Regions from separate parts of the Paraburkholderia sp. HP33-1 genome, predicted to be linked through region 3. Evidence: predicted binding sites of a transcription regulator. Region 3 holds the regulator's gene; each other region holds the start of a gene.

What was found. Region 3 encodes LexA, which represses DNA repair genes until DNA is damaged. Its sites were predicted from a motif close to ACTGTATNNNNATACAGT; they were not measured.
Region 1: a site for LexA is predicted at 6,719-6,736, ahead of recA (recombinase RecA). Genes of this name have one in related genera too.
Region 2: a site for LexA is predicted at 5,956-5,973, ahead of L0U81_RS11420 (PA0069 family radical SAM protein). Genes of this name have one in related genera too.

The regions. Positions count from the first base shown of each region.
Region 1 is NZ_JAJEJR010000001.1:2,833,355-2,843,134, reverse strand. Features, by position in the region: gene L0U81_RS12985 (YeeE/YedE family protein) at 1-213, shown strand, start outside; gene L0U81_RS12980 (hypothetical protein) at 328-618, opposite strand; gene L0U81_RS12975 (glycine zipper 2TM domain-containing protein) at 769-1,464, opposite strand; gene L0U81_RS12970 (heavy-metal-associated domain-containing protein) at 1,785-1,994, shown strand; tRNA gene L0U81_RS12965 (tRNA-Met) at 2,182-2,258, opposite strand; gene L0U81_RS12960 (MFS transporter) at 2,344-4,002, opposite strand; gene L0U81_RS12955 (sensor histidine kinase) at 4,232-5,770, opposite strand; gene L0U81_RS12950 (response regulator transcription factor) at 5,780-6,583, opposite strand; gene recA (recombinase RecA) at 6,837-7,913, shown strand; gene recX (recombination regulator RecX) at 7,921-8,697, shown strand; gene L0U81_RS12935 (DUF2889 domain-containing protein) at 8,826-9,500, shown strand; gene sucC (ADP-forming succinate--CoA ligase subunit beta) at 9,556-9,780, shown strand, end outside.
Region 2 is NZ_JAJEJR010000001.1:2,509,068-2,518,847, reverse strand. Features, by position in the region: gene L0U81_RS11445 (electron transfer flavoprotein subunit beta/FixA family protein) at 190-939, shown strand; gene L0U81_RS11440 (electron transfer flavoprotein subunit alpha/FixB family protein) at 953-1,888, shown strand; gene L0U81_RS11435 (acyl-CoA dehydrogenase) at 1,987-3,777, shown strand; gene L0U81_RS11430 (D-amino acid dehydrogenase) at 3,930-5,216, opposite strand; gene L0U81_RS11425 (Lrp/AsnC ligand binding domain-containing protein) at 5,398-5,886, shown strand; gene L0U81_RS11420 (PA0069 family radical SAM protein) at 6,031-7,182, shown strand; gene L0U81_RS11415 (NINE protein) at 7,216-7,683, opposite strand; gene L0U81_RS11410 (PQQ-dependent sugar dehydrogenase) at 7,842-9,026, opposite strand; gene rpsP (30S ribosomal protein S16) at 9,198-9,452, shown strand; gene L0U81_RS11400 (hypothetical protein) at 9,454-9,594, shown strand; gene rimM (ribosome maturation factor RimM) at 9,587-9,780, shown strand, end outside.
Region 3 is NZ_JAJEJR010000001.1:1,476,911-1,486,690, reverse strand. Features, by position in the region: gene L0U81_RS06760 (sulfate ABC transporter substrate-binding protein) at 1-984, opposite strand, end outside; gene lexA (transcriptional repressor LexA) at 1,296-1,946, shown strand; gene L0U81_RS06750 (hypothetical protein) at 2,037-2,381, shown strand; gene L0U81_RS06745 (DUF2939 domain-containing protein) at 2,501-3,112, shown strand; gene L0U81_RS06740 (universal stress protein) at 3,146-3,613, opposite strand; gene nodI (nodulation factor ABC transporter ATP-binding protein NodI) at 4,041-4,955, shown strand; gene L0U81_RS06730 (ABC transporter permease) at 4,975-5,802, shown strand; gene L0U81_RS06725 (hypothetical protein) at 5,853-6,275, opposite strand; gene L0U81_RS06720 (LysR family transcriptional regulator) at 6,559-7,542, opposite strand; gene L0U81_RS06715 (M20 family metallopeptidase) at 7,804-9,225, shown strand; gene L0U81_RS06710 (NADP(H)-dependent aldo-keto reductase) at 9,323-9,780, opposite strand, start outside.

The DNA.
Region 1 (9,780 bases), 1.4 Mb from region 3:
CTTCCGGCAAGCACGGCGATTACGCCAAGGCTTGTCCTCGGTAGCGCCGCTTTCGGTATCGGTTGGGGCCTGGCGGGCTTTTGCCCGGGGCCCGCGCTGGTCGCACTCGGTGCGGGCTACCCGAAGGCCATTGGATTCGTCGCAGCCATGGTGGCGGGTATGGCCGTCTTCGAACTCGTCGAACGGACGAAATCGGGCATGCAACGGGCGTAAGCAAGGTACACGGTAACGGGTCGCCGCTGGTCGCAGTGGGCCCGGGTGGCGCGCGGGGATTGTGCGCCGTCGGTGAACCACTGCGTGAGCGGACGCGGCTTTTGACGGGCCGGTTTACTGCTCGTCGTCATCTCCATGGTGATGCTTGTACCACCCACGGTGATGACCGTTGTCATGCCATCGGCGCTCGTCGCGGTAATCGTCGTGATAGCCGTATCCGTAGCCATAAACTGGAGCCGGCGCGTAGACCACCGGAGGTGGCGCTTCGTACACGACCGGGGGTGGTGCGACATACACGGGTCCAGGAACGCCCAGATAAACGCCTATATCCGCGTGAGCGAAAGCCGCGCTCGAAGTACAGACAGCGGAAATTCCCACTGCGAGAAGAAGGGTGGTGCGCTTCATGGAGTTCTCCTTTTCTGCCCGCTTCTGGCGGGTGCCAGACAAAGACGAACGGCGCTGATTGTGGGGCTGCCAGACCGCAGAAGATACAGTCGGGTTGTCAATTCTGTAACCGGCAGTAAGCGTAAAGGTCCCGCCGGTTTTGGAGGCTGACTACGACGCGCTCAGGGAGTCGCCCGAGACATGAACGCGCTCACCGACCTGGACCGGTGGCTGCGTCGAATAGTTGAAGTTCCGGTAGCTGCCGTCCTGCATCCTCACCTGCACCTGGTAGCTCGTCGCCTTGCGTACGGCATGCTCGATGCCATTGCCCGCAAGGCCGCCACCGACGGCGCCGGCGATCGTTGCCAGAACGCGACCGCGTCCTCCGCCGACCTGATTTCCCAGCAGCCCACCGGCGACGGCCCCGCCTACGGCCCCGAGACCCGTTGTCGGCTCGGGTTCCTGGAGTGTATTGACGGCGACGACTTCGCCGACGTTCGGGTCAACGGCGACTGGCCTCGGAGCGGGTTGTGCCGACGACGGATATGCGTCGTTGTTCGCATACCTCGGGGGTTGCTCAGTTGACGCGCTATGGTGATGTTGGACGCGCGGTTGGGCGGGCGCTTCCTCCCGGGTCACACGCTGTTCAACGTTCGGTTGCGGCGAAGCGACCGGTGCGCTGGCGATTTGTGCGGCGACCGGTAGAGCTTGCGTTTGAGGGGCCGTCACAGCTCGGGACGTCGGAAGAACGCCCGTCATCGCCGCGATACCCGTAGCGCTGGCGAGGATGACCGCCACGGCTGCGCCAGCGACCAAAGGATGAATGCGACTACGCTGCGGTGAACTGGGAGTCAGGTTGGTGTTCATGTCGCGCTCCGTTGATGTGTGTCAGCAAGAACGCCGTGATCGACACAGCGGTGCACCGGTCCGGTGTGAGATTTGTAAGCAGTTGTAGTGCTCTACGGAGGGTTCGAAGGGAAGTGTCCTCGTGGGCAGACCATAGAAGAGTCGAGGACTGCATCGCGTCAGGTTGCGTTCTTTTTTGCGGGTTTTTTCAGCGTCTCGTTCTCGCTGGGGCAAATCGTCTCGACGGCGACTCACCGCATCCGGTCTTCTCATCGTCCACTTGACCATGCCACCGTGGGAAGCTTCATGCTTAAGTTACTTGTCACTCAATGGAGGTTCAAATGGAATTCGAGGTAAAGGATATGTCCTGTGGAGGCTGCGCCAGCGCGATTACGCGCGCGGTCACGAACGTCGACCCTGCGGCCAGGATCGACGTTGATATCTCAAGCAAAATCGTGAAAATCGATTCCGTGCTGCCGCCCGAGCGGCTGGCCGCCGCCATCGAAGCAGCGGGATTTCATCCGGCGGTCAGTCCGTCCACGGCGGATTGACCGTCAAAGCTCAAATGCCGTTTCCCTTTCACGCATGGAGATTTGGCATGCGGCGTGTAGCACCCGATGTTTCGAAGAAGCGTCGCATCGAAAATTTAGATGTGTAGTGCGCCTTTTCCGGCGCATTGGCGGTGGTTCAAAGCAAAAAAGCCGCTGTCCTTGTGGGACAGCGGCTTTTTCTTGAAGCTGGTGGCGAATCAGGGACTCGAACCCCGGACCTGCGGATTATGATTCCGTCGCTCTAACCGACTGAGCTAATTCGCCGAAAGAAGCGAGATTATGCTGGGGCAACCGTAGGCTGTCAACCCTGTCGCACAACTTTTTCGATTAGCCTTGGCCATCGAGCCGCTCAATCCCTCGCGTAGATATCCGAGTCCTTGGTTTCGCGCACGAACAGCATGCCGATCACGAACGTGGCCAGCGCGATCACGATCGGATACCAGAGCCCCGAGTAGATGTTGCCGTTCGCCGCGACGATCGCGAACGCGGTCGCCGGCAGGAAGCCGCCGAACCAGCCATTGCCGATGTGATACGGCAGCGACATCGACGTATAGCGGATGCGCGTCGGGAACATCTCGACCAGCATCGCCGCGATCGGCCCGTACACCATCGTCACGTAGATCACGAGGATCGTCAGGATCACGATGGTCATCGGCCAGTTGATCTGCGCCGGGTCGGCCTTCGGCGGGTAGCCGGCGGCCTTCAGCGTCGCCGCGAGCGTCTTCTCGAAGGTCTTGGCTTGCTCCTTCGCGTCGGCGGCGCGGCCGTCGAACGTGTTGACGACCGTATCCCCCACGCGGATTTGCGCAATCGTGCCGGCCGGCGCCGCGACGTTGTCGTAGTTCAGGCCGGCGCGCGACAGCGCGCCCTTGGCGATGTCGCACGAGCTTGTGAACTTCGCCGTGCCCACCGGGTTGAACTGGAACGAGCACTCAGCCGGATCGGCGATCACGACGATCGGCGACTTCGCGGTCGCCGCTTCGAGCGCCGGGTTCGTGTAGTGCGTGAGCGCCTTGAACAGCGGGAAGTAGGTCAGCGCGGCGATCAGCAGGCCGGCCATGATGATCGGTTTGCGGCCGATCCGATCCGACAGCGAGCCGAAGAACAGGAAGAACGGCGTGCCGATCAGCAGTGCGATCGCGATCATGATGTTGGCGCTCGCACCGTCGACCTTCAGCGTCTGCGTAAGGAAGAACAGCGTGTAGAACTGGCCCGTGTACCACACGACAGCCTGGCCGGCCGTCAGGCCGAGCAGCGCGAGAATCACGACCTTCAGGTTCTTCCACTGGCCGAATGCTTCGGAGAGCGGCGCCTTCGAGGTCTTGCCCTCGGCCTTGATCCGCTCGAACACCGGCGACTCGTGCAGTTGCAAACGAATCCACACCGACACCGCGAGCAGCACGATCGACGCGATGAACGGAATGCGCCAGCCCCATACGCCGAACGCGTCTTCGCCCATCGTCGTGCGCACGCCGAGAATCACGAGCAGCGACAGGAACAGGCCAAGCGTCGCGGTGGTCTGGATCCACGCGGTGTAGAAGCCGCGGCGCCCCGCCGGTGCGTGTTCGGCCACGTAGGTCGCGGCGCCGCCGTACTCACCGCCGAGCGCGAGGCCCTGCAGCAGGCGCATCGCGATGAAGATCACCGGCGAAGCGATGCCGATCGCCGCATAGCCGGGCAGGAAGCCGACGAGGAACGTCGACAGGCCCATGATGACGATCGTGATGAGGAACGTGTACTTGCGCCCGACCATGTCGCCGAGCCGGCCGAACACGATCGCGCCGAACGGCCGCACCGCGAAGCCCGCCGCGAAGCTGAGCAGCGTGAAGATGAACGCCGCGGTCGGATTGACGCCGGAGAAGAAGCTCTTGCTGATGAAGGCCGCAAGCGAGCCGGCCAGATAAAAGTCGTACCACTCGAAAACCGTACCCAGCGACGATGCGAAGATCACCCGCTTCTCATCGCGCGTCATCGGCGCGTGCGAGTATTGCCCGCCAACAGTAGCCATATGCCGTCTCCAATATTGATATACACGCGGATCGCCGGTACAGGCGTCCCCGTGCAACCGATTATTGGAGCGGAAACTTACGGCGTTCTGACTCGACTGCATAACCTGGGGTAGTCCGGTATGACGGTGAATCGGCGCTCAATTTCAGATAATGCGCTGGTATGTTCGTGCAACTAGCGTCGAAATATCTCAAAAATGAGCCGCCGTCGCCGCTGGCGATCTGACCGCGTTAGGGTAAGTCCCGCCCCCGTTCGAGCACGTCCAGGCTGACACGCACAAGCGTACCGGCGAGCCGCGGCGAGTCTTGGTAGACGTTGTCGTCGATGACGAGCTCGCCGCCGTGCATCGCCGTGATCTCGCGCACGATCGCGAGACCGAGGCCGCTGCCGTCTTCCTCGCGGCCGAGAATCCGGTAGAACCGCTCGACCACGCGCGAGCGCTCGCTGACCGGAATACCGAGCCCGGTGTCCTCGACTTCCAGATGCACGCGCCGCGCGGCCGTATCGTGCCGCACGCGCACGGTGATGCGGCCGCCCGCCGGCGTATAGCGGATCGCGTTGTCGATCAGGTTCGACAGCATCTCGCGCAGCATGACCGGATTGCCCGCGACTTCGACCGGCTCGCCGGGCGCTTCGTAGCCGATGTCCATCTGCTTGGCGAGCGCGGCCTGCACCCATTCACGCACCGCGCTGCGCGCGAGTTCGCCCAGCTCAACCGGTGTAAAGATCTGTCCCGACCGGCGGTTCTCCGCGCGCGCGAGCGCGAGTAGCTGCGTGACGAGCCGCGCGGCCTGCCCGGAGCTCGCCGCGATCTGTTCGAGCGAGCGATGCACCTCGGCCGACACGTTCTGGCGCAGCGCGAGCTCGGCCTGAGTGCGCAGGCCGGCGAGCGGCGTTTTCATCTGATGCGCGGCGTCGGCGATGAAGCGCTTCTGCAGCTCCATGTTCTGTTCAAGGCGCGTGAGCAGATCGTTGAACGACGTGACGAGCGGCTCGATTTCCGGCGGCGCGCGGCGCGCCTCGAGCGGCGACAGATCGTCCGGCCGGCGCGCGCGGATGTGCGCCTGCAGCGCATGCAGCGGCTCGAGCCCGCGCGACAGCCCGAACCACACGAGCAGAATCGCGAGCGGCAGGATCACGAACTGCGGCAGGATCACGCCCTTGATGATGTCGTTGGCGAGCTGGCTGCGCTTGTCGAGCGTTTCGGCGACCTGCACGAGCACGGGCTGCGCGCCCGGCGTCTGCGGAAATTCGACGGTTGTATACGCGACGCGAATGTCGTTGCCGCGCAGCACGTCGTCGCGGAATTCCACAATGCCGGGTTGCGGGCGGTCCTCCTCGTGCGGCAGCGGCATGTCGCGCTCGCCCGCGACGAGCTCGCCGCGTGTGCCGAGCACCTGGAAGAACACGCTGTCGACGTTGTCGGCGCGCAGGAAATCGCGCGTCGACTCGGGCAGCGCCAGCTCCGCGACGCCGTTGACCGGGTGGATCTGGCGCGCGAGCACGTAGGCGTCGGTTTCGAGCGCGCGGTCGAACGGTCCGTTCGCGATCGACTTCGCCACCAGATACGTGACGGCGAGGCTCATCGGCCACAGCAGCAGGAGCGGCGCGAGCATCCAGTCGAGAATCTCGCCGAACAGCGAGCGCGGACGCGCTTCGGCGGCGGCTTCGGTTTCGTCGGGCGGGGCGAACGGATTGGCGTAGCGCGCGTCGCGCGCCTCGTCGAGGTCCGCCGCGTGCGCCGTGGCGCGATCAGCGCGTGCGGACATCGCTGGCCTCTATTTGTAGTGGTGGCTCGCCGGCATCGCGGCGGACGGCGGCGCGCTGGGCGATTGTGTCGCTTGCGCCGCCTGCTGCTCGGAGCCGGCGGGCGCGTTCGCGGTTGCGCCTGGCGCCGGGCTCGCAGTCGCCGGCGGCGCGGCCTTTTCCAGGCAGTAGCCCAGCCCGCGCACGGTGATGATGCGCACGCCGCTCGGCTCGATCTTCTTGCGCAACCGGTGCACATAGACTTCGATCGCGTTGTTGCTGACTTCCTCGCCCCATTCGCACAGATGGTCGACGAGTTGCTCCTTCGAGACCAGCCGGCCGATCCGTTGCAGCAGCACCTCGAGCAGGCCGAGTTCGCGCGCGGACAGATCGATCACCTGGTCGTTCACGTAGGCGATGCGGCCCACCTGATCGAACGATAGTGAGCCGTGCCGCACGACCGTCGGGCCGCCACCCGCGCCGCGCCGCGTCAGCGCGCGCACGCGCGCTTCGAGTTCGTTCAGCGCGAAGGGCTTGGCCATGTAGTCGTCGGCGCCGAGGTCGAGGCCTTTGACGCGTTCGTCGACGCTATCGGCGGCGGTCAGGATCAGCACGGGCAGGTTCGAATTGCGCGCGCGCAGGCGGCGCAGCACCTCGAGCCCGGACATGCGCGGCAGGCCCAGATCGAGGATCAATAGGTCGAACGTCTGCATTGACAACGCGGTATCGGCTTCCACGCCGCTTTTGACGTGATCGACGGCATAGGCCGATTGGCGGAGTGATCGAACCAGACCGTCCGCGAGTATGCTGTCGTCTTCGGCTATCAGAATTCGCATGATGCGCCAGCCTGGCTTTGCCGGCACCGTGGGGTTCGCCCCGGCGCGCAGCGGTCTCCGAACATTATTGTGAGTAGTTGGGGCAGCGCGACAGCAAAAATGCGCGTTCGCATCACAATCGCGCTTGCCAAGACTACTGTTTTTTTATACAGTGTCTGCGTTTCGTGTGATGTCCTGAAGACTCCGCCCAATCTGGTGGTATCTCGGGCATACACCTGCCTCAGACGCCGTTCATCATAGCAAAGGACGATTCATGGAAGAAAGCAAGAAAGGCTCGGCTGGACTGACTGCTGAAAAGAGCAAGGCCCTCGCCGCCGCGCTCGCGCAGATCGAAAAGCAGTTCGGCAAAGGGTCGGTCATGCGGCTCGGCGCAGGTGAGGCAGTCGAAGACATCCAGGTGGTCTCCACCGGGTCGCTCGGCCTCGACATCGCACTGGGCGTCGGCGGTTTGCCGCGTGGCCGCGTGGTCGAAATCTACGGTCCGGAGTCGTCCGGTAAAACCACGCTGACGCTGCAGGTCGTCGCCGAAATGCAGAAGCTCGGCGGCACCGCGGCGTTCATCGACGCGGAACACGCGCTGGACATTCAATACGCGGGCAAGCTCGGCGTGAACGTCGCCGACCTGCTGGTCTCGCAGCCGGACACCGGTGAACAGGCGCTCGAAATCGCCGACGCGCTGGTGCGCTCGGGCTCGATCGACATGATCGTGATCGACTCGGTCGCGGCGCTGGTGCCGAAGGCGGAAATCGAAGGCGAAATGGGCGACTCGCTGCCGGGTCTGCAGGCGCGTCTGATGTCGCAGGCGCTGCGCAAGCTCACTGGCACGATCAAGCGCACGAACTGCCTCGTGATCTTCATCAACCAGATCCGCATGAAGATCGGTGTGATGTTCGGCAACCCGGAAACCACCACGGGCGGTAACGCGCTGAAGTTCTACGCGTCGGTGCGTCTGGACATTCGCCGCATCGGTTCGATCAAGAAGAACGACGAAGTGATCGGCAACGAAACGCGCGTGAAGGTCGTCAAGAACAAGGTGGCCCCGCCGTTCCGCGAAGCGATCTTCGACATCCTGTACGGCGAGGGCATCTCGCGGCAGGGCGAAATCATCGACCTCGGCGTGCAGGCGAAGATCGTCGACAAGGCTGGCGCATGGTACAGCTACAACGGCGAACGGATCGGTCAGGGCAAGGACAACGCACGTGAGTTCCTGCGCGAAAATCCGGACATCGCACGCGAAATCGAAAACCGTATCCGCGAGTCGCTGGGCGTCACCGCGATGGCGGACGCCGTGACCGGCGCCGACGCTGAAGTCGCGGACGAAGAAGAGTAAGCATCACGTGATCCGCAAAGGCCGGCCGTTGTCCGACTCCGGACGCCATCCGGACGGCCCGCGCGAAGCGCCGGATGGATCACCCAATGCCGGCGGCCCATCCGCCGGCGATCCATTCGATCCGTTCGAATCGTTCGACGCACACGACCGCGCTGCGGGCCGCGGCCCGCAGCGTACGCGGTCTGTATCCCCGGCGGCGTCGTCTAGCCTGAATTTCTCCGCGCGCGATTCCACCTCTCCCTCCGAAGTCACCTACACCCGCTCGCGCCGCGAACCCGGCGAAGCGAAGCCTGCGCAGTCCGACGAAGACGACAGCAGAAAATCCCAACGCCCAACCCGTTCGCTGAAAGCGCGTGCGCTCGGCTATCTGTCGCGCCGCGAATATAGCCGCGCCGAACTTGCCCGCAAGCTGAAGCCCTACGTCGAGGAAACCGATTCGCTCGACACGGTGCTCGACTCGCTGGAAGCCGAAAACTGGCTATCCGACTCGCGCTTCGCGGAAAGCCTGGTCCATCGGCGCGCCTCGCGGCTCGGCACGAGCCGCATTCTCGGTGAACTGAAGCAGCACGCGCTCAACCCGGCGCTCGTCGAAGAGGCGAGTGCGCAATTACTCGAAACCGAACTCGCGCGCGCCCAGGCGGTCTGGCGCAAAAAATTCGGCGAGCTGCCGCAAACACCGGCCGAGCGCGCGAAGCAGGCGCGCTTTCTCGCGTCGCGCGGTTTTTCCGGCGCGACGATCGGCAAGATCCTGAAGGGCATCGACGACATGTGGGGCGGCGACTAGCACCCCAGCCTCGGCAGCCGGCAATTGCCGAGCCGTACCCCGTCGCGCGGCCGTGCGCAATCGGGGCTGCCCCAAATACCCGTTATGCTAAAATTCAGAGGTTTTCCAATCCGGCCTTTCCTTCCCGCATGTCGCTCTCCTCGCCCGTGTCCCGTCAGTTGCGCCATCGTCGCGCAATCAGAGCGGAAGCTTACGAGCGAGCCGATGGCCTGTGGGACGTGGAAGCGTGCCTGACCGACGAAAAACCACGCGATGTGGCGCTTGCGTCGGGCGTCCGGCCCAATGGTCAGCCGATCCATGAACTCTGGCTTCGCATCACCATCGATCGCAAGCTCAACGTCGTCGACGCCGAGGCGTCGTCCGACTGGGTTCCCTATCCAGGGTTGTGCCAGGCCAGCAATCCCGCCTACCGTGCCCTCATCGGGCTCAATCTGTTCCATAACTTCCGTCGCGATGCTGCCCGTTTGCTGGCCGGCACGGCCGGTTGCACGCATCTCACCGAGTTGTGCGCGATCCTGCCGACCGCCGCGATCCAGGCGTTCGCCGGCGATGTGTGGGACACCGGTGACCGCGCGGCGGGCGCGAAAGCGGGTTCGGGAGACGAATCGTCTAACGGCACAGGCGAGCATTCCAACGACAAACCGCCATTCCAGCTGGGACGCTGCCACGCGCTGCGTTTCGACGGCGAGGCGGTGCAACAGTTTTATCCGCGCTGGTATGGCCACGCACCGCGTCCAGCGGAGCGCGCGGCCTCATCGGACGACGCGGCGCCCCGCGACCCAGGCGGCACTGCGTCTGCCTGAACGGCGGCAACGGAAACGAAGTTCAATCCAACTCTCAGACTGAAGGGAATCACGCATGAAGATTCACGAGTACCAGGGTAAGGAAATCCTGCGGAAATTCGGCGTCGCGGTACCGCGCGGCAAGCCGGTCTTCTCGGTGGATGATGCGGTCAAGGCCGCGGAAGAGCTGGGCGGCCCGGTATGGGTCGTCAAGGCTCAGATCCACGCAGGTGGCCGTGGCAAGGGCGGCGGCGTGAAGGTCGCCAAGTCGCTGGAACAGGTTCGCGAGTACTCGAACCAG
Region 2 (9,780 bases), 1.0 Mb from region 3:
GAGTTCTGAGTCGGAACCCGGGGTTGTCTCCCGGGTTTTTTGGAGATTAAAATAGAACGATCGTTCGATATTGCCGTCACGCCACTGAGGAGCGATATCCTCCCGCAAAGCACCCGTGACAGGGCTGCCATGAAGGCAGTCGCTATAATGTTCGACGGGTTGACGTATTCGTAACTTTGGAGCGTGTGCATGAAAATTCTGGTGCCAGTGAAAAGAGTGGTCGACTACAACGTGAAGGTCCGTGTGAAGTCGGACGGTACGGGTGTCGATATCGCCAACGTGAAGATGTCGATGAACCCGTTCGACGAAATTGCGGTTGAAGAGGCCGTGCGTCTGAAGGAAGCGGGCGTCGCGACCGAAGTGATCGCTGTGTCGGCGGGTGTGACGCAGGCGCAGGAAACGCTGCGCACCGCGCTCGCGATCGGTGCGGACCGCGCAATCCTGATCGAATCGAACGAAGACCTGCAGCCGCTGGCAGTCGCGAAGCTGCTCAAGGCGCTGGTCGACAGGGAACAGCCTTCGCTCGTCATACTGGGCAAGCAGGCGATCGACGACGACTCGAACCAGACCGGCCAGATGCTGGCGGCGCTCGCGAATCTGCCCCAGGCAACCTTTGCCTCGAAAGTGGTGGTGGCTGACGGCAAGGCAACCGTGTCGCGTGAAGTGGACGGCGGCGCGGAAACGCTGTCGCTGACGCTGCCCGCGGTGGTGACGACCGATCTGCGCCTGAACGAGCCGCGCTACGTCACGCTGCCGAACATCATGAAGGCGAAGAAGAAGCCGCTGGAAACGGTCAAGCCCGTAGACCTCGGTGTCGATGTCACGCCGCGTCTGAAGACGCTGAAGGTCGCCGAGCCGCCGAAGCGCTCCGCCGGTGTGAAGGTGCCGGATGTGAAGACGCTGGTCGAGAAGCTGAAGACCGAAGCCAAGGTGCTGTGAGGAGACGCAAGAAATGACGAACCTGGTAATTGCAGAACACGACAACGCGTCGATCAAGGCCGCGACGCTCAATACGATCGCAGCGGCACAGAAGATCGGCGGTGACATTCACGTGCTGGTGGCGGGTCACAACGCGCAGGCCGCAGCGGATGCGGCCGCGAAGATCGCGGGCGTGAGCAAGGTGCTGCTGGCCGACGCGCCGCAACTGGCTGCAGGCCTCGCGGAAAACGTCGAAGCCACGGTGCTGAACATCGCGAAGCACTACACGCACATCCTCGCGCCGGCGACCGCTTACGGCAAGAACATCGCGCCGCGTATTGCCGCGAAGCTCGACGTCGCGCAGATCAGCGACATCACCGCAGTCGATAGCGCCGACACGTTCGAGCGTCCGATCTACGCGGGCAACGCAATCGCGACGGTTCAATCAGCGGATCCGGTCAAGGTCATCACGGTGCGCTCGACCGGTTTCGACGCAGTTGCAGCTGAAGGTGGTAGCGCAGCGGTCGAAAAGATCGAAGCGGCACCCGATACGGGCATCTCGCAGTTCGTGAGCCGCGAAGTCACGAAGCTCGACCGTCCGGAACTGACGAGCGCGAAGATCATCGTGTCGGGTGGCCGGGGTCTGGGCAACGGCGAGAACTACACGAAGGTTCTGGAACCGCTGGCGGACAAGCTCGGTGCGGCACTGGGCGCATCGCGCGCGGCGGTCGATGCGGGCTTCGTACCGAACGACTACCAGGTCGGCCAGACCGGCAAGATCGTCGCGCCGCAACTGTACGTCGCGGTCGGCATCTCGGGTGCGATCCAGCACCTCGCGGGCATGAAGGATTCGAAGGTCATCGTCGCGATCAACAAGGACGAAGAAGCGCCGATTTTCAGCGTCGCCGATTACGGCCTCGTCGGTGATCTCTTCACCGTCGTGCCGGAACTCGTGCGCGAACTCGGCTAAGCGCCGCGGCGCCTGAAAGGGGCCGCCGACAACACGCGAAGGGCGCAGGACCGACCAAGTCCCGCGCCCTTTTTTCATATCAACGGAGGAGAACCGAAATGAGCTATACGGCGCCCATCAAGGACATGCTGTTCGTGATGAAAGAACTGGCCGGACTCGAAGACATCGCGAAGCTGCCTGGCTTCGAAGACGCCAACCTCGACACGGCGCAGGCTGTGCTCGACGAGTCGGCGAAACTGTGCGGCGAAGTGCTCGCGCCGCTGAACGTCGACGGCGATCGCAATCCGAGCACCTGGAAGGATGGCGTCGTCACCGCGACGCCCGGTTTCAAGGACGCGTTCCGCCAGTTCTCCGAGGGCGGCTGGCAAGGCGTGCAGCATCCGCTCGAGTACGAAGGGCAGGGGCTGCCGAAGCTGATCGGAACACCCTGCGTCGAAATGTTGAACGCGTCGAATCTGTCGTTCGCGTTGTGTCCTTTGCTGACCGACGGCGCAATCGAAGCGCTATTGACGGCGGGTAGCGAAACGCAGAAACAGACCTTCGTGCCGAAACTGCTCTCCGGTGAATGGACCGGCACGATGAACCTGACCGAGCCGCAGGCCGGCTCCGATCTCGCGCTCGTGCGCACGCGCGCCGAGCCGCAGGGCGACGGTTCGTTCAAGCTGTTCGGCACCAAGATTTTCATTACGTGGGGCGAGCACGATATGGCGAAGAACATCGTCCATCTCGTACTCGCGCGCACGCCGAACGCGCCCGAAGGCGTGAAAGGCATTTCGCTGTTCCTCGTGCCGAAGTTCCTCGTCAACGAGGACGGCTCGCTCGGTGAGCGCAACGACGTCCATTGCGTGTCGATCGAGCACAAGCTCGGCATCAAGGCGAGCCCGACCGCGGTGCTGCAGTTCGGCGATCACGGCGGCGCGATCGGCCAGCTGATCGGCGAAGAAAATCGCGGCCTCGAGTACATGTTCATCATGATGAACACCGCGCGTTTCGCGGTCGGCATGCAAGGGGTTGCGATCTCGGATCGTGCGTACCAGAAGGCGGTCGCGTATGCGAAAGAGCGCGTGCAGAGCCGTCCTGTGGATGGCTCCGCGAAGCAGTCGGTCGCGATCATCCAGCACCCGGACGTGCGCCGCATGCTGTCGACGATGCGCAGTCTCACCGAGGCGTCGCGCGCGCTCGCGTATGTCGCGGCATCGCATTGCGACGTCGCGCATCGTCATCCGGACGAGGCGACGCGCGCGAACCACCAGGCGATCTACGAATACCTGGTGCCGATCGTGAAGGGCTGGAGCACGGAGCTGTCGATCGACGTGACGAGCCTCGGCGTACAGGTGCACGGCGGCATGGGCTTCATCGAGGAAACCGGCGCCGCGCAGTACTACCGTGATGCGCGCATCCTGCCGATCTACGAAGGCACGACCGCGATTCAGGCGAACGATCTGATCGGCCGCAAGACGTTGCGCGATGGCGGCAAGATCGCGAAGCAACTGCTTGCTGGCATCGCCGAAACGGTTCAGGCGCTTGGCGCGCAGCAGGGCGCGGCGTTCGCGTCGATGAAGACGCAGCTCGCGCAGGGGCAACGCGCGCTGGGCGCGGTCGTCGATTTCGTCGTCGTGAATGCGAAGGGCGATCCGAATGCGGTGTTCGCGGGCAGCGTGCCGTATCTGAAGCTCGCGGGCATCGTGCTCGGCGGCTGGCAGATGGCGCGCGCGCAGCTTGCCGCGGCGGCCCGGCGCGACGAGGATCCCGCGTTCCATGACGCGAAGATCGCGACCGCGCGGTTTTACGCCGAGCACGTGCTGCCGCAGGCGACGGCGCTTGAAGTGGCGATCGTCAACGCGAAGGGGGGCGAGGGCGTGCTGGCGTTGTCGGAGGATCAGTTCTGAGCGTGCGTTGATGCCGCTGTCGCGGCAGCACGTTTAGCTGAACGCTTCGGCATTGAAATGCAAACGGCGCCTCGCGAGGCGCCGTTTGTTTTTGGTGATTCAGTTTACGGTTTGCGCTGAGGCGAGGGCCGCTTCAGCGTACGCACTCCAACTCACGCATACGCCGGCCGATGCTCGCCCACGGTCTCGCCGAGATAGCGATGGACCGACAGATCATCCGCGCGGATTGCCGGCTGCTTGCCCGACATCAGGTCGGCGAGCAACTGGCCCGAGCCGCACGACATCGTCCAGCCGAGCGTACCGTGGCCGGTGTTCAGGAACAGGTTCGGCACCGGCGTGCGGCCGACGATCGGCGTGCCGTCCGGCGTCATCGGCCGCAGACCGGTCCAGAACGTCGCCTTCGACGTGTCGCCGCCGCCCGGGAACAGGTCGTTCACGCACAGCTCGAGCGTTTCGCGACGCGCCCGGCGCAGCGATTTGTCGAAGCCGACGATCTCGGCCATGCCGCCGACGCGAATCCGGTCATCAAAGCGCGTGATCGCGATCTTGTAAGTCTCATCGAGCACGGTCGATACCGGTGCGGCCGCCGCGTTGACGATCGGCGCTGTGATCGAATAGCCCTTCAGCGGATAAACCGGAATCTTCACGATGCCGTCGAGGAAGCGCGTCGAGTACGAGCCGAGCGCGACGACGAACGAATCCGCGCGCACCAGCTCAGCGCCGCATTGCACGCCGGCGATTCGGCCGCCTGCCATCGCGAGCGCGTCGATCGACGTGTTGTAGCGAAACTTGACGCCCAGCTCTTCGGCGAGCGCAGCGAGGCGCGTCGTGAACATCTGGCAGTCGCCGGTTTCGTCGCCGGGCAGACGCAGGCCGCCCGTGAGCTTTTGCGACACCGCGCCGAGCGCCGGTTCGGCCTTCGCGAGTTCGTCCGCCGACAGCAGCTCATACGGCACGTTGGCTTCCTGCAGCACGGCGATGTCTTTCGCGGCACCGTCGAACTGCTGCTGCGTACGGAACACCTGCAGCGTGCCCCCGGTGCGGCCTTCGTACTGGATACCGGTGTCCGCGCGCAGCGCCTGCAGACAGTCGCGACTATATTCGGCGAGCCGCACCATGCGGCCCTTGTTCACCGCATAGCGTGACGCCGTGCAGTTCTGCAGCATCTGCCACATCCATTGCAGCTGGAACGCGGTGCCATCGAGGCGCATCGCGAGCGGCGCGTGCTTCTGAAACATCCACTTGACGGCCTTCAGCGGCACGCCCGGCGCGGCCCACGGCGACGCGTAGCCCGGCGAGATCTGGCCCGCGTTGGCAAAGCTGGTTTCGAGCGCTGGGCCGGCCTCGCGATCGATCACGGTTACTTCGTGACCCGCGCGCGCGAGGTAATACGCGGTCGTCACCCCGACGACGCCACTGCCCAAAACGACGACTCGCATAGCTGCTCCAGATAATCAGAAAAGTGAGTGAGGGCAAGGTGCTCGTCGCTGGATTCGATCTGATTCGACTCAACGAGCTGCAACGCACAGTGAAATGCTGTTTGCCCAGTGTTAACCGCTATACTATTAACATTGATGCAGGTTTTGTTATCGTATTTTCATCATTTTCAGCAAAAACACCATGCGTACCCAGCGCCAGCCCGTGCGGGCTCTCGACAAGCTCGATCACAAGATCCTGCGGCTCCTGCAGCAGGACGGCCGAATGGCGATGAAGGACCTGGCGGAGCAGGTGGGGCTGTCGGTCACGCCGTGCATCGAGCGGGTCAAGCGGATGGAGCGCGACGGCGTGATCACCGGCTATTACGCGCGCGTGAACCCGGCCGAGCTGGGCGCGGCGCTGCTCGTGTTCGTCGAGATCACGCTCGATCACAAGAGCGGCAACATGTTCGACCTGTTCCGGCGCGAGGTGCAGAAGATCCCCGAGGTGCTCGAGTGCCACCTCGTGTCGGGCGATTTCGACTATCTGATCAAGGCGCGCATCGGCGAAATGGCCGATTACCGCAAGCTGCTCGGCGACATCCTGCTCCAGCTGCCGGGCGCAGTGCAGTCGAAGAGCTATGTGGTGATGGAGGAAATCAAGGAGACGCTGACGATCGCAGTCGGCGAGTAAGTGCCGACTCGCTGACGGCGCTGGCCGCGCATCACGCGACCAACGAAATGCTCGACAAACGGCGTAAACACTGTATATTTATACAGGTGTTTTGCGTCGTCTTCTTTTTGCATTTCCTGTTCGCGTTTCTTAGCGTGGCCCGCCGTGGATGATCCCGACCCTCCTGACATTCCGGAATATCCGATCGCGCCGCCGGCGCCTCGCAAGGGGCGCGGCGCGGTCACGAACCTGCAAGGCCGCTACGAACTCGACCAGCGCGAAGCCGTCGACGACGGCTGGCAGACGGCCGAGGAAGACGGCGAGCCGACGCCCCTGCGCACGCAGGTGTTCGAGGAGCGTGCGAAAACAATCCTCACGCGCAACGCGTCACCGGACATTCCGTTTAGTGTGTCGCTGAATCCGTATCGCGGCTGCGAACACGGGTGCATCTATTGCTTTGCGCGGCCTACCCACAGCTATCTGGGGTTGTCGCCGGGGCTCGATTTCGAAAGCCGCATCTACGCGAAGATCAACGCGCCGGAACTGCTCGAGCGGGAGCTGTCGAAGAAATCGTATGTACCCGAGCCGATCGCGCTCGGCGTTGCCACTGACGCGTGGCAGCCGGCCGAACGCGACTTGCGTCTTACGCGTCGTGTCATCGAGGTGCTCGGCGAGCGCAATCACCCGTTCGCGGCGATCACCAAATCGTCGCTGATCGAGCGCGACATCGACCTGCTCGCGCCGATGGCGGAGCGCGGGCAGTTCATGGCGGCGATCACGATCACCACGCTGGACGCCGATATCGCGCGCACGCTCGAACCGCGCGCGGCTACACCATCGCGCCGGCTGCGCACGATCCGCACGCTAAGCGAGGCGGGCATTCCGGTCGGCGTCAGCATCGCGCCGGTGATTCCGTTCGTCACCGAACCGGACATGGAACGCGTGCTCGAAGCGTGCGCGCAAGCGGGCGCCAGCAACGCGAGCTATATCGTGCTGCGGTTACCTTGGGAGGTCGCGCCGCTGTTCAAGGGTTGGCTGAGCGCACATTTCCCGGATCGGGCCGAACGCGTGATGAGCCGTGTGCGCGACATGCGCGGCGGCAAGGACTACGACTCGTCATTCTCGACCCGCATGAAGGGAGAGGGTCTATGGGCGGATCTGCTCAGGCAGCGCTTTCACAAGGCCGTGCGCCGTTTGGGGCTAAACGAACGCGAGCGCGGCATTCTCGACATGTCGCACTTCCAGCGGATCGAGCCGTCGCGCCCCGAGCACACAACCGCATCGGCGCGCGACAATCCGCAACTTAGGCTTTTCTAGCGGGCTGGACGTTTGCTCGTTCCGCGATGGGTGTCACTGCGAAATCGCTTTGGCCGCTTCCACCTGACTTTCGAAGTAGGTCTGGAACGCGAGCGCGAGACCGGTCATCAGCAGGAACGCACCGATCAGCAGCGAAAAGATCACGACGAAGATGACCGTCCACCCGGAGCGGCTTTTGCGTTGCGTGTGGGAGTTGAATTGCGCATCCCATTTCTGATCCGGACGCAGCCCGTAGACGAGCGCCGCCAGAAACGCGGCAAACAGCGAAACTGCCCCGATCGAAGCGAGTACCCAGCCGAGGATCGAGGCGCGTTCGGTCGAGATCAGCAGCATCACGCCGGGAATGCCGATTAGCGTGCCGAGCAGATGCGCCCAGCCGAATATGTCCCGCGTGCCGTACAAATAAAAGCGGTGGGCGCCGAGGCTGCCGAACAGGAACGCCAACGCGGCGGTGAGCGTCTTGGATCTGAAGCGCGGGGAAGTCGAGGCTACGGTGGACATGAACGCGTGGGCAGAGTAACAGGCGGTCGAAAGGAGCGCCGCGCCGCGGGGCGCGGACCGACGCGCATTCTACGCCTGCGGCGCATTGATGGACATGTCGCGGGTGAACGTGCAGCGAGGGCAGCCGTTCTGCGGAACCTGCTGCATGTATCCGCGCGCTAAGGCGACGAATAGGTGACGCGATAGATCGCACCGGCAGTATCGTCGCTGATCAACAGCGAACCGTCTGGCAGCGGCAGCACGTCGGCGGGGCGGCCCCAGACCGATTCGCCGGGTTGCAGCCAGCCTTCGGCAAAGACTTGCTCGTGCGCGTGGCTACCGTCCGGGTCGGTGATCACGCGCACGACCCGGTAGCCGACCTTCTTGCTGCGGTTCCACGAGCCGTGCTCGGCGATGAAGATGTTGTTGCGATAGTCGGCCGGATACATTGGGCCGTCGTAGAAGCGCATGCCAAGCGACGCAACGTGCGCGCCCAGCTTGACCACCGGCGGCGTGAATTCGCTGCACGGATGATCCTTGCCGAATTCGGGGTCGGGCGTGTCGCCGCCGTGACAGTACGGAAAGCCGAAATTCATGCCGAGCCGTGGCGCGCGGTTGAGCTTGTCGTTGGGAATATCGTCGCCGAGCAGGTCGCGACCGTTGTCGGTGAACCACAGTTCGTGCGTGACCGGGTGCCACGCGAAGCCGACCGAATTGCGGATGCCGCGCGCGACGACTTCGTAGTGGCTGCCGTCCGGGTCCATGCGACCAATCAGCGCAAAGCGGTCCGGATCCCTCTCGCAAATGTTGCACGGCGCCCCTTGCGGCACGTACAGCTTGCCGTCCGGGCCGAACGCGATGAATTTCCAGCCGTGATGCGCCTCCGAGGGCAGCTTGTCGGTGACGACGACGGGTTTCGGTGGATCGTTCAGATGCGAGTCGATCGCATCGAGGCGCACGATTTTCGACACGGCCGACATATACAACGCGCCGTCATGCCACGCGACGCCGACGGGCATCTGCAGCCCGGACGCGATCACGTGGCGACCCGTCAGGCGGCCGTTTCGCAGTTCGAGCGCGTAGACGCGCCCATCCATGCTGCCCACATAGAGAATGCCTTTGGGTGACAGGGTCATCGCGCGCGCGCCCGGCACGTCGTCCGACAACACCTCGATGTGAAAGCCCGGCGGCAGTTTGATTTTCTCGACGGGCAGCGTGGCGGTCGCCGTCAACGCCTGTGCGGCGAGCAACGCGCTCGCGGCCCCACGTAGAATCCGGTTACGCGCGGTGCACGCAAGTCCGGCAATGCGCACGAAAAAAACAAAAAGAGTGGAGAGAAACGGCAGGATCGGCTGGCGTTGCACGGGCGCTCCTTCAGGAAATTCGGGCGTTTGAGCGGGTTCACACACCTCTTGTGGAAGGCCGGGGTAGTCCCGTTCCGCAGTTTATCCCGGTAAGTGTTTGTTATGGCGTCGGTTTCCCGCTATAATCGCGTGTTTCAGTCGTTCCGAACCCCGGTTTTCAAGGATTCTAGTATGGTCATCATCCGCTTGGCTCGTGGCGGCTCCAAGAAGCGCCCGTTCTACAACATCGTCGCCACTGACTCGCGCAGCCGTCGTGACGGCCGCTTCATCGAGCGCGTCGGTTTTTACAATCCGGTCGCTACGAAGGGCGAGTCCCTGCGTATCGCTCAGGATCGCCTGACGTACTGGCAAGGTGTTGGCGCGCAACTGTCGCCGACCGTCGAACGTCTCGTGAAGGAAGCGCAAAAGGCGCAGCCGGCTGCTTGATATGGCGGCCCGCACGCGTATCGTCGTCGGTGTGGCCGACGGCTCGCGCAGCTTGCGTGAGCAGCCCGATGCGCAAATTGTTTTACTGAAGCAGACGCCAAAGCAGGCTGCGAAGTTGTTGTCGAGGTTATTCGATGTCTGAGCGTGATTCCGGCAGTTCTGGTCGCGCCAAGGCGGCTTCGCGCGCAAAGGCGTCTGGTCAGGTGTCGTTCGGCACATTCGTCCGCAAGCCGGTCGAACGAACCGACGGCAAGGCGAAAGAGGCGCAAGTCAATGTCGCGAACGCCGATTCCGAAGCTGCAGAAATGCGCATCGAAACGGCGGCAAG
Region 3 (9,780 bases):
GGCCCAGCCACCGAACGAATCGTCGATCGTGTAGAGCTTCAGCTTCGGAAACTTCGCGGTCAGGTCGGCCGGAACCTTGTTAGAACGCGGACGATAGAAATTGCGTGCGGCGATCTCCTGACCCTCCTCGCTATACAGGAAGTTCAGATACGCCTCGGCAAGCTTGCGCGTGCCATGTTTGTCGACGACCTTGTCGACCACCGCGACCGGGGGCTCGGCGAGGATGCTCGCCGACGGCACGACGATCTCGAACTTGTCCGGACCAAACTCCTTCACCGACAGAAACGCCTCGTTCTCCCACGCGATCAGCACGTCGCCGATACCGCGCTGCACGAAGCTCGTGGTCGCGCCGCGCGCGCCCGAATCGAGCACGCCGGCGTTCTTGTACAGCTTGCCGACGAACTCCCTTGCCTTCTGGTCGTTGCCGCCCGGCTGATGCTCGGCGTACGCCCACGCGGCCAGATAGTTCCAGCGCGCGCCGCCCGAGGTCTTCGGATTCGGTGTCACGATCGACACGCCCGGCTTCACCAGATCGTCCCAATCCTTGATGTGCTTCGGATTGCCCTTGCGCACGAGAAACACGATCGTCGATGTGTACGGCGACGCATTGTCCGGCAGACGCTTCTGCCAGTTCCTGTCGACGAGGCCCTTGTTCGCGAGCGCGTCGATGTCGTAGGCGAGTGCGAGCGTGACGACGTCGGCCTGCAAGCCGTCGAGCACCGAGCGCGCCTGCGCGCCCGAGCCGCCGTGCGACTGTTTGAAGGTTACGGTCTCGCCCGTCTTCGCCTGCCATTGCTTGCCGAATGCCTGATTGACGTCCTGATACAGCTCGCGCGTCGGATCGTAAGAAACGTTCAGAAGCGTGGTGTCGGCGTGCGCGACGCCGCTTGCGCCCAACATGCCGAGCGTGCCCGCCGCGCCGACGGCGAGAGCCGCGATCAGTTTTCTGGTTCGAGCCGCAAGCTCCATATGGCGATCGTTCATCTCTGTTTTTCTCCGCGTGATGGTCCGCTGATGAGCGTTTGGTGTTCTTCTGCGTCGCGGTCACGTGCACATGAGCGCCAAGCCGGAGGCCAGTCTATCGAAGAGCTTTCATCATTAAAAATAATGTTTCTTCATTTTTTAATACTCAAAAGTGGTAACGACAGATGCGCCGGCCGTTCGGACGTCGAAAGTGGCGTGATGTCGCCGATCAGCGACGCCGCAGCGCCCCCTCGCGTCGAACTTAAAGTAAAGCTTGAAATGCGCCGAATACTGTATAAAAATACAGTCACCTGTTCATACATACAGTGGCCATGACAAAACTCACCGCACGACAGCAGCAGGTTTTCGATCTGATCCGCCGCGCGATCGAACGCACCGGTTTTCCGCCCACCCGCGCGGAAATTGCCGCCGAACTCGGTTTCAGCTCGGCCAATTCCGCGGAAGAGCATCTGCGCGCGCTGGCGCGCAAGGGCGTGATCGAACTCGCAGCCGGCGCGTCGCGCGGCATCCGCCTGCTGTCCGGGCAGGAGGATGCGCCGCACCAGTTCACGCTGCCGCACGCGGGCCTGATGCAGTTGTCGCTGCCGCTGATCGGCCGGGTCGCGGCGGGTAGCCCGATCCTCGCGCAGGAACATATCTCGCAGCACTACGCGTGCGACCCGGCGCTGTTCTCGAGCAAGCCCGACTACCTGCTGAAGGTGCGCGGCCTGTCGATGCGCGACGCGGGCATTCTCGACGGCGACCTGCTCGCGGTGCAAAAGCGCAGCGAAGCGAAAGACGGCCAGATCATCATTGCGCGGCTCGGCGACGACGTAACGGTCAAGCGTCTGAAGCGCCGGCCGAACGGCATCGAACTGATCGCCGAAAACCCCGATTACGACAACATCTTCGTTGAAACCGGGAGCGCGGATTTCGCACTCGAAGGAATCGCGGTCGGCCTGATCCGCCCCAGCGAGTTCTGATCTTTAGCTGCAACAGGAACGTTCGCGCCGGTTTGGTCAGCCCAAGCCGCATTTACGCCCGCATCGACGTCGTATAGCCTGGAGAGACTCATGGAACGCCTTGCCCGCTTGCTGCCTTTTCGCCAGTTCGGTCGTCTGCGCCATCTGCGCAAGCTCACGCCCTGCGCGCTCGTCGAGGCGCCCGCGGCGCGCACGCCGTCGCTGTTCGACGAGCCTGTCGAAGCTTCCGGACTGCCGTCGTCGTTGCCGGCGTTCGCACGCGTGTCGCTGAACGCGGCGCTGAACATAGCGGAGCCTGCGCGTCGCGCGCCGGTGCGGGTCTATCATGGACCGTCGCGATTGATCATGGTCGGCACGGTCGACGCCGTATGCCGTATGATCGACCGTTGCATAGCCGAAGAAGCCAACGTGCACGGCGCGGCGTTCGAAGCGTGAGCGAATTCTGAGCACGCATCCAAGGCGCATTTCGGATGTTCAGATGTTCGCGTGTTATGGGATCGTTTCGACCTCGCCGTGGTCGACGTTAGATCATCACTGACGTGGAGTCCCATTCGATGACAGTTCCGAAACGCACACAGGGCAGCGCCACCCGGCCGCTGCTGATCACGCTGATCGTGGTGATCGTGATTGCCGCGCTGGGGTTTGTTTATGCGTCACCGTATATCGCGGTGAACAATCTCAAACGCGCAGCGGATGCGCGAGATGTGCAAACGGTCAATCAGTACGTAGACTTTCCCGCGCTACGCGACAGTCTGAAACAGCAGGTGGCCGACATGCTGACACGCCGGCTCGAAGCGGACGCCGGCAACAAGATGGCCACGATCGGGGCGGTGATTGGCGTGACGCTGATCGGCCCGCTCGTCGATGCCTATGCGACACCCGACGGTGTCGCGGCGCTCCTGAACGGCATGCCGCCTCGCGGCACGCCGGGCGAGCAACCGGCCGCACCGCCAGCCGCGGGCGGCGAAGCGCCGGCCGCACCGGCCGCGGGCGCCAATCAGGCGAGTGCGCCGCCGCCCGCGCGTCAGAGCACGGCCGGCTATCGCAGTCTCAATGAATTTGTCATCACGTTCCGGCGTGGCGAAGGCAGCGCGAATTACTCGGCCATCTTCCGTCGCGAAGGCCTGGTCACGTGGAAGCTCGCGGCGATCAATCTGAACGAGTGAGGCTGACGTGATGGGCTTGCCGGGCGGCTAACCTCACGCCGCAGCCGCCTGCTGCTGCTCCTGCCCGGACGAGCATGCCACCAGAATGCTGCACGACACCCGGTCGAGCAGCGGCGTGTTGCCCGCTCCCATCCACCAGCGCGACAAACCGGTCCGGCAGCGATGGCCGACCACCACGAGGTCGACCTGCAACTCGTTGGCGAGATTGGCGATCTCGTCGATCGGATGACCGAACGCGAAATGCCCTTGCGCGTTCACGCCGCGCTCGGTCAGCCAGTTCACACCCTCCTGCAAGATCTCACGGGCCGTTTTTTCGAAGCTGCCGCAGGCGACGTCAGTCAACAGGCCCGCGCTTTGCGCGATGCTCGAACGCATGTCGACGACCGACAGCAGATGTGTTTCCGCCTTCAGGTCCAACGCCAGATCGGCGCCGCACCGCAGGGCTTTGCGGCCTTCGCGCGAGCCGTCATAGCACAACAGGATTTTCTGGTAGCTCGCCATCATTTTTCTCCGTTCGCGCGAAAGCGCGGTCTGAATCAATCATGGTGCGCCGCAATCCGGCTTGCAAGGGATGGAAAACGCCAGGTCCAAAGTCGGTGCATGCTAATCCAGTGTGCACAAGCGTTGGGCGACTGGAGACAACGTTTGCACACGAATGCCGCGCCGCAAAACCTCGCGTCCGAACGTTGCGGCGGCGCTCCAGGGGCCGTGTGGCGGCCCAGTCGCGCCACCGGCAAACAACGGCACCCGGCAGCACCACGCACCCTACGCATGACGCGTTCCCGGACACCCGTTCGCATCAGCGGCCGATACCCTAGAATGAGCGGCTTCGCAGCCCTCGCGGCCGCGCGTGCGCAATGCGTGTCGCGCAGGTATGTTGTGTGTCTTGCCCTTACGTTATGACCTCTTTCGGAGTCTTGCTCGACCTATGCCCGCCGCCCCCATCGAATTCCATCAGGTCAGGAAAAACTACGGCGAAAAAACAGTCGTCGATGGATTGTCTTTTCATGTGAACGCCGGCGAATGCTTCGGGCTGCTCGGCCCCAACGGCGCCGGCAAGACCACTACGTTGCGCATGCTGCTAGGCATCGCGGCGCCCAACGCCGGCGCGATCCGCCTATGCGGCGAGCCGATCCCGGGCCGCGCGCGCATCGCGCGCTCGCGCGTGGGCGTTGTGCCGCAGTTCGACAACCTCGATCCCGATTTCACGGTGCGTGAAAATCTGCTCGTGTTCGGCCGCTACTTCGGCCTGAGCGCCTCGCAGTGTCGCGCGGCGGTGCCGGGTCTGCTCGAATTCGCACGCCTCGAGAACAAGGCGGACGCCCGTGTGAGCGAGCTGTCGGGCGGCATGAAGCGGCGCCTCACGCTCGCGCGTGCACTGATCAACGATCCCGACGTGCTGATCATGGACGAGCCAACCACCGGTCTCGACCCGCAAGCGCGCCATCTGATCTGGGAACGGCTGCGCTCGCTGCTCGCGCGCGGCAAGACCATTCTGCTGACCACGCACTTCATGGAAGAAGCCGAACGGCTTTGTCATCGGCTGTGCGTGATCGAGGAAGGACGCAAGATTGCCGAGGGTGCGCCGCGCGCGCTGATCGAGTCCGAGATCGGCTGCGACGTGATCGAAATCTACGGTCCCGATCCGTTTGCGTTGCGCGACGAACTCGCGCCGCTCGCCGAGCGCACCGAGATCAGCGGCGAGACGCTGTTCTGTTATGTGAACGATGCGCAACCCGTGCATGCGCGGCTCAAACAGCGGGCCGATTTGCGCTATCTGCATCGGCCGGCGAATCTCGAGGATGTATTTCTGCGGCTCACCGGACGCGAGATGCAGGACTGATTACGCAACGAGGCACTTCATGGACGCACGCACTTACGAAACTCACGACGGCACGCCATCGGCACAGGAGCCGTTCGGTGCCTTCCCCGCCAACGCCATGAACTGGATCGCGGTGTGGCGCCGCAACTATCTGGTGTGGAAGAAACTCGCGATCGCGTCGATGTTCGGCAACCTCGCCGATCCGATGATCTATCTGTTCGGTCTTGGCCTCGGGCTCGGACTGATGGTCGGGCACGTCGACGGCGTGTCGTATATCTCGTTTCTGGCGGCGGGCACGGTGGCCTCGAGCGTGATGATGTCGGCGAGCTTCGAGTCGATGTATTCGGGCTTTTCACGCATGCACGTGCAGCGCACGTGGGAAGCGATCATGCATACGCCACTCACGCTCGGCGATATCGTGCTAGGCGAGGTGGTGTGGGCCGCGAGCAAATCCGTGTTGTCCGGTGTGGCGATCATGCTGGTGGCGGGCGCGCTCGGCTATGCGAATTTTCCGTCGATGCTGCTCGCGCTGCCGATCGTCGTGCTGGCCGGTCTCGCGTTCGCGAGCCTCGCGATGATCGTGACGGCGCTCGCGCCGTCGTACGACTTTTTCATGTTCTATCAGACGCTCGTGCTCACACCGATGCTGCTGCTCTCCGGCGTGTTCTTTCCGACCTCGCAACTGCCCGCGGCCGCACAGGCCGTGACCGCCGCGCTGCCACTCGCCAATGCGGTCGATCTGATGCGCCCGGCGATGCTCGGCCGGCCGATCGATCACGCCGCGCTGCATGTGAGCGTGCTGGCCGCTTATGCAATCGGTGGCTTCATTGTCTCGGCGATCCTGTTCCGGCGCCGCATGATGAAGTAAGCCCAACGCGCGGGCGCATCGTGCATGCCCCCGCGCCACACCGCGCCACGTCAGTTCTCGTCATCGTTCCACGGAATGTCGACATCGGAGATGAACGCGACCGTCGCGAACGGCCCGCCCTCGTGACGCCCGATCTTGCCATCGGCGCGCTGCCATTCGACCCGGAATACAGTGCCCGGATCGTCCGCGATCAGCCGCACCGTGCGCAATTCGTCAGGATCGGAGTCCTCGACCGGTCCGTCGAGCGAGATCAGCAGCGCCTGCGGCCACAAACCGTCGGCGGGATCGTAGATCCTGTCGCCGTCGTGAATTAGCGTAAAGGCTTCCACGCCGATGGTCGCCGATGCATCGACGATCATCTTGGCGAGCGCACGCAACAACGCGGTCGCTCTCGCCGAGTTTGCCTGACGGATCGCGAGATCGCCGCGCGTGAGCGCCTGCTCGAGTTTTGGATTGGTTTTCTGTTGCGCCATGGATGTGTTGGTCCTATCGCTCTATTGTTGTGGGCGACGCGCCGTAGGGACGACGCGCCGCGTTTCTTTTGGGGTCCACATGCCGCCGCTGGTGTGCGTTGCAGCATCGTGGGCTGCGCGGCATGTCCGCGGTTCGACTGTCATTGCTCTGCTGTTTTCCTGATCGTTGCGCGCACCATCAGAGTCGTATTCAAAGGGCCGTCGTGACCGTCCACCACAGTTTAGGTCGTGATTCGGATTCCTGGAGAACATTTGCCGCTTAGTGCGTGGTACGTGTCGCATTTCATGCATCGGTTCGCGGGCGCCGCGGCGTGCGCTTGCTGCGACTTTGGGCCGATTTCGACGCGAGCGCCCCGGCCGGCTTCACACCGGCGATCCGCGTGACCAGATGGTCGCGAAACGCCCGCACCGAAGGCGGCAACTCGCGCCCCGCCATCGTCTGCACCTGGATACTGCGCTGGCGCATCTGCGGATCGGTCAATGGAATCACGACGAAGCCGTCCTCGGCGTAGCGGTCGCGCACTGACAGCAGCCCCGTGAACATGATCGCGCCGGACTTCTGCGCATAGCGATAGATCGAACCGCTGTGGTTACAGATCAGGTCCGGCTCGAGCAGGATGCCTTCGAGCGCGCAGGTGATATCGATCAATTGACGAATCGTCGTGCCAGCCTCCGACAGCACGATCGGATAGCGGCTCACCTCGGCGAGTGACAGCTTCGCGCGCGCCGCGAGCGGATGATCGGTGCGCAGCAGCGCGAACACCGGCGCGCGTTCGGTGTGCTCGACCTTGACGCCCTTCTCCGGCGCGAGGCTGAACGACAACGCGATGTCGACGTCGCCGTCGCGCACCAGGCGGGTCGCTGCGCCCGGCGACATCACGCTCAGCGTGAATTCGATGCCAGGGTGCTTGCTGCCGAAATCCGCAATTGCCGTGGGCAGGAAGTCGACCGCGAAGCCCTCGGTGGTCGCGATCTTGATCCGGCTGCCGTGCAGGCTCGCGAGACCGCCTATCTCCTTCATCACGTGCTCGGCTTCGAGCAGACTGCGCTGCGCGTACGCGAGCAGCCGCTCACCGGCTTCGGACAAAGCCATGCCGCGCGGACGCCGCTCGAACAGCGTCACGCCGAGCTCGCTCTCGAGGCGCGCGATCTGCCGGCTGATCGCCGATACTGCGACGTGCAGCCGCCCGGACGCGTCGCTCAGCGAGCCGCTGCGCGCGACTTCAACGAAATAACGCAGTGCGATGCCGTGAAGGGAACGGGTCATCCGGGACGCCTCGATCGAATCAGTTGCAACGATGTCATGGGTTGGAGCCGTGGTTGAAGCCGTGACGCGACGCTTTGCCTTTCCAGCAATGCAAGCTTCGAAACACGATCATTGTGACAAAAATAGCGTGCTTCTAGAATCGGTCGCAATGAGATCCCGGACGGTTCGCTCGCCTGAACGCCACGCCACGCCGCGCGTCGAGCCATCGAGCGTCGCGGCCCTGCGCCCCACTCACCCATTCCCCGCCTTGGAGACATCGACATGAGCCGCAACCAGGCAATCGAGCTTGCCACCCGGCACTTCGAATCAGGCGCTTTTCTCGCCGACCTGAATCGCCGCGTCGGCTATCGCACCGAAAGCCAGGAAAGCGGTCGCGACGCGCTGCTGCGGTCTTATCTGACCGATGAAATCACGCCCGAAGCGCAACGCCTCGGCTTTGGCACGCGCATCGTCGATAACCCGGTCGAAGGCTTCGGGCCGTTCCTGATCGCCAGCCGTCACGAAGGCGATGATCTGCCGACTGTGCTGATCTACGGCCATGGCGACGTCGTGCGCGGCTACGACAGCCAGTGGCGCGCGCCGCTGACGCCCTGGGCGGTGACCGTCGAAGGGGAGCGCTGGTTCGGTCGCGGCACCGCCGACAACAAGGGCCAGCACTCGATCAACCTCGCCGCGCTCGCGAGCACGCTCGCCGCACGTGACGGCAAGCTCGGCTTCAACACGAAGCTGCTGATCGAGATGGGTGAGGAAACCGGCTCGCCGGGGCTCGACGTGATCTGCCATGCGCATCGCGACGAACTCGCCGCCGACGTGCTGATCGCCTCCGACGGTCCGCGTCTCGCCGCGCGTCGTCCGACCGTGTTTCTCGGCTCGCGCGGCGCGGTCAATTTCAGGCTGTCGCTAAACCTGCGCGAGGGCGCGCACCACTCGGGCAACTGGGGCGGCCTGCTGCGCAACCCGGCGACGGTGCTCGCCAACGCGCTCGCGAGTCTGGTCGACGCGCGCGGCGTGATCGCGGTCGAGGGCCTGCGTCCGCCGCCGATCCCCGAGGCCGTGCGCGGCGCGCTTGCCGACATCACGGTGGGCGGCGGTCCTGGCGACCCCGCCGTCGAAGACAACTGGGGCGAGCCGGGTCTTTCGGCGCCCGAGCGCGTGTTCGGCTGGAACAGCTTCGAAGTGCTGGCCTTCAAGGCGGGCAATCCGGAGAACCCGGTCAACGCGATTCCACCGTCGGCGTTCGCGGTCTGCCAGCTACGTTTCGTGGTTGGCACCGATTGGGAAAACCTCGGCAAGCATCTGCGCGCGCATCTCGATGCGCATGGCTTTCAGCTGGTCGAGATCGACGTCGAACGCGGCGCGCCAGCCACGCGTCTGGACCCGGACGATCCGTGGGTGAGGTGGGCGATCGCGTCGCTGGAACAAACCACCGGCAAGAAGACCGCGGTGCTGCCCAACCTCGGCGGCACGCTGCCGAACGAGGTATTCGCCGACACGCTCGGTCTGCCGACGATCTGGGTGCCGCATTCGTATCCGGCCTGCTCGCAGCATGCGCCCAACGAGCACCTGCTCGGACCCGTGGTGCGCGAGGGCCTGCAGATCATGGCGGGACTGTTCTGGGATCTCGGCGAGAATTCGCCGTACGCGGCGAAGCGCCAGACGGATGCGGCGAAAGCCGCGGTTTGAATCCGGACGACTGGCCTGAAGCGCCAATCCGCTCGCGACGGCCGCCCCGGCGTTCGACCGGGGCAACCGCAGCAGGCACGTCGCGATTACATCAACCTCAAGGTGCCGGATTCGGCTGCAGTTCGTGCAGCCGGTCGATTTCCGCGAGCACTTCCGGCGACAGCTTCACGTTCGCGCTGGCGATATTCTCCTTCAACTGCTCGAGCGAAGTCGCGCCAATCAGATTGCTGGTCACGAACGGTCGGCTATTGACGAACGCGAGCGCGAATTGCGCGGGCGACAGGCCGTGCCGCTTCGCGAGTTCGACGTAACGCGTGGTCGCCTGCACCGCTTGCGGCTTGCTGTAGCGCGCGAAGCGCTCGAACAGCGTGATGCGTGCGCCAGCCGGACGTGCGCCGCCTTCGTACTTGCCCGACAGCCAGCCGAACGCGAGCGGCGAATACGCGAGCAAACCGATGTTGTCGCGATGCGCATACTCGGACAGACCCGCTTCGTACGTGCGGTTCAACAGGCTGTACGGATTCTGGATGCTGACGATGCGCGGCAAGCCGAGCT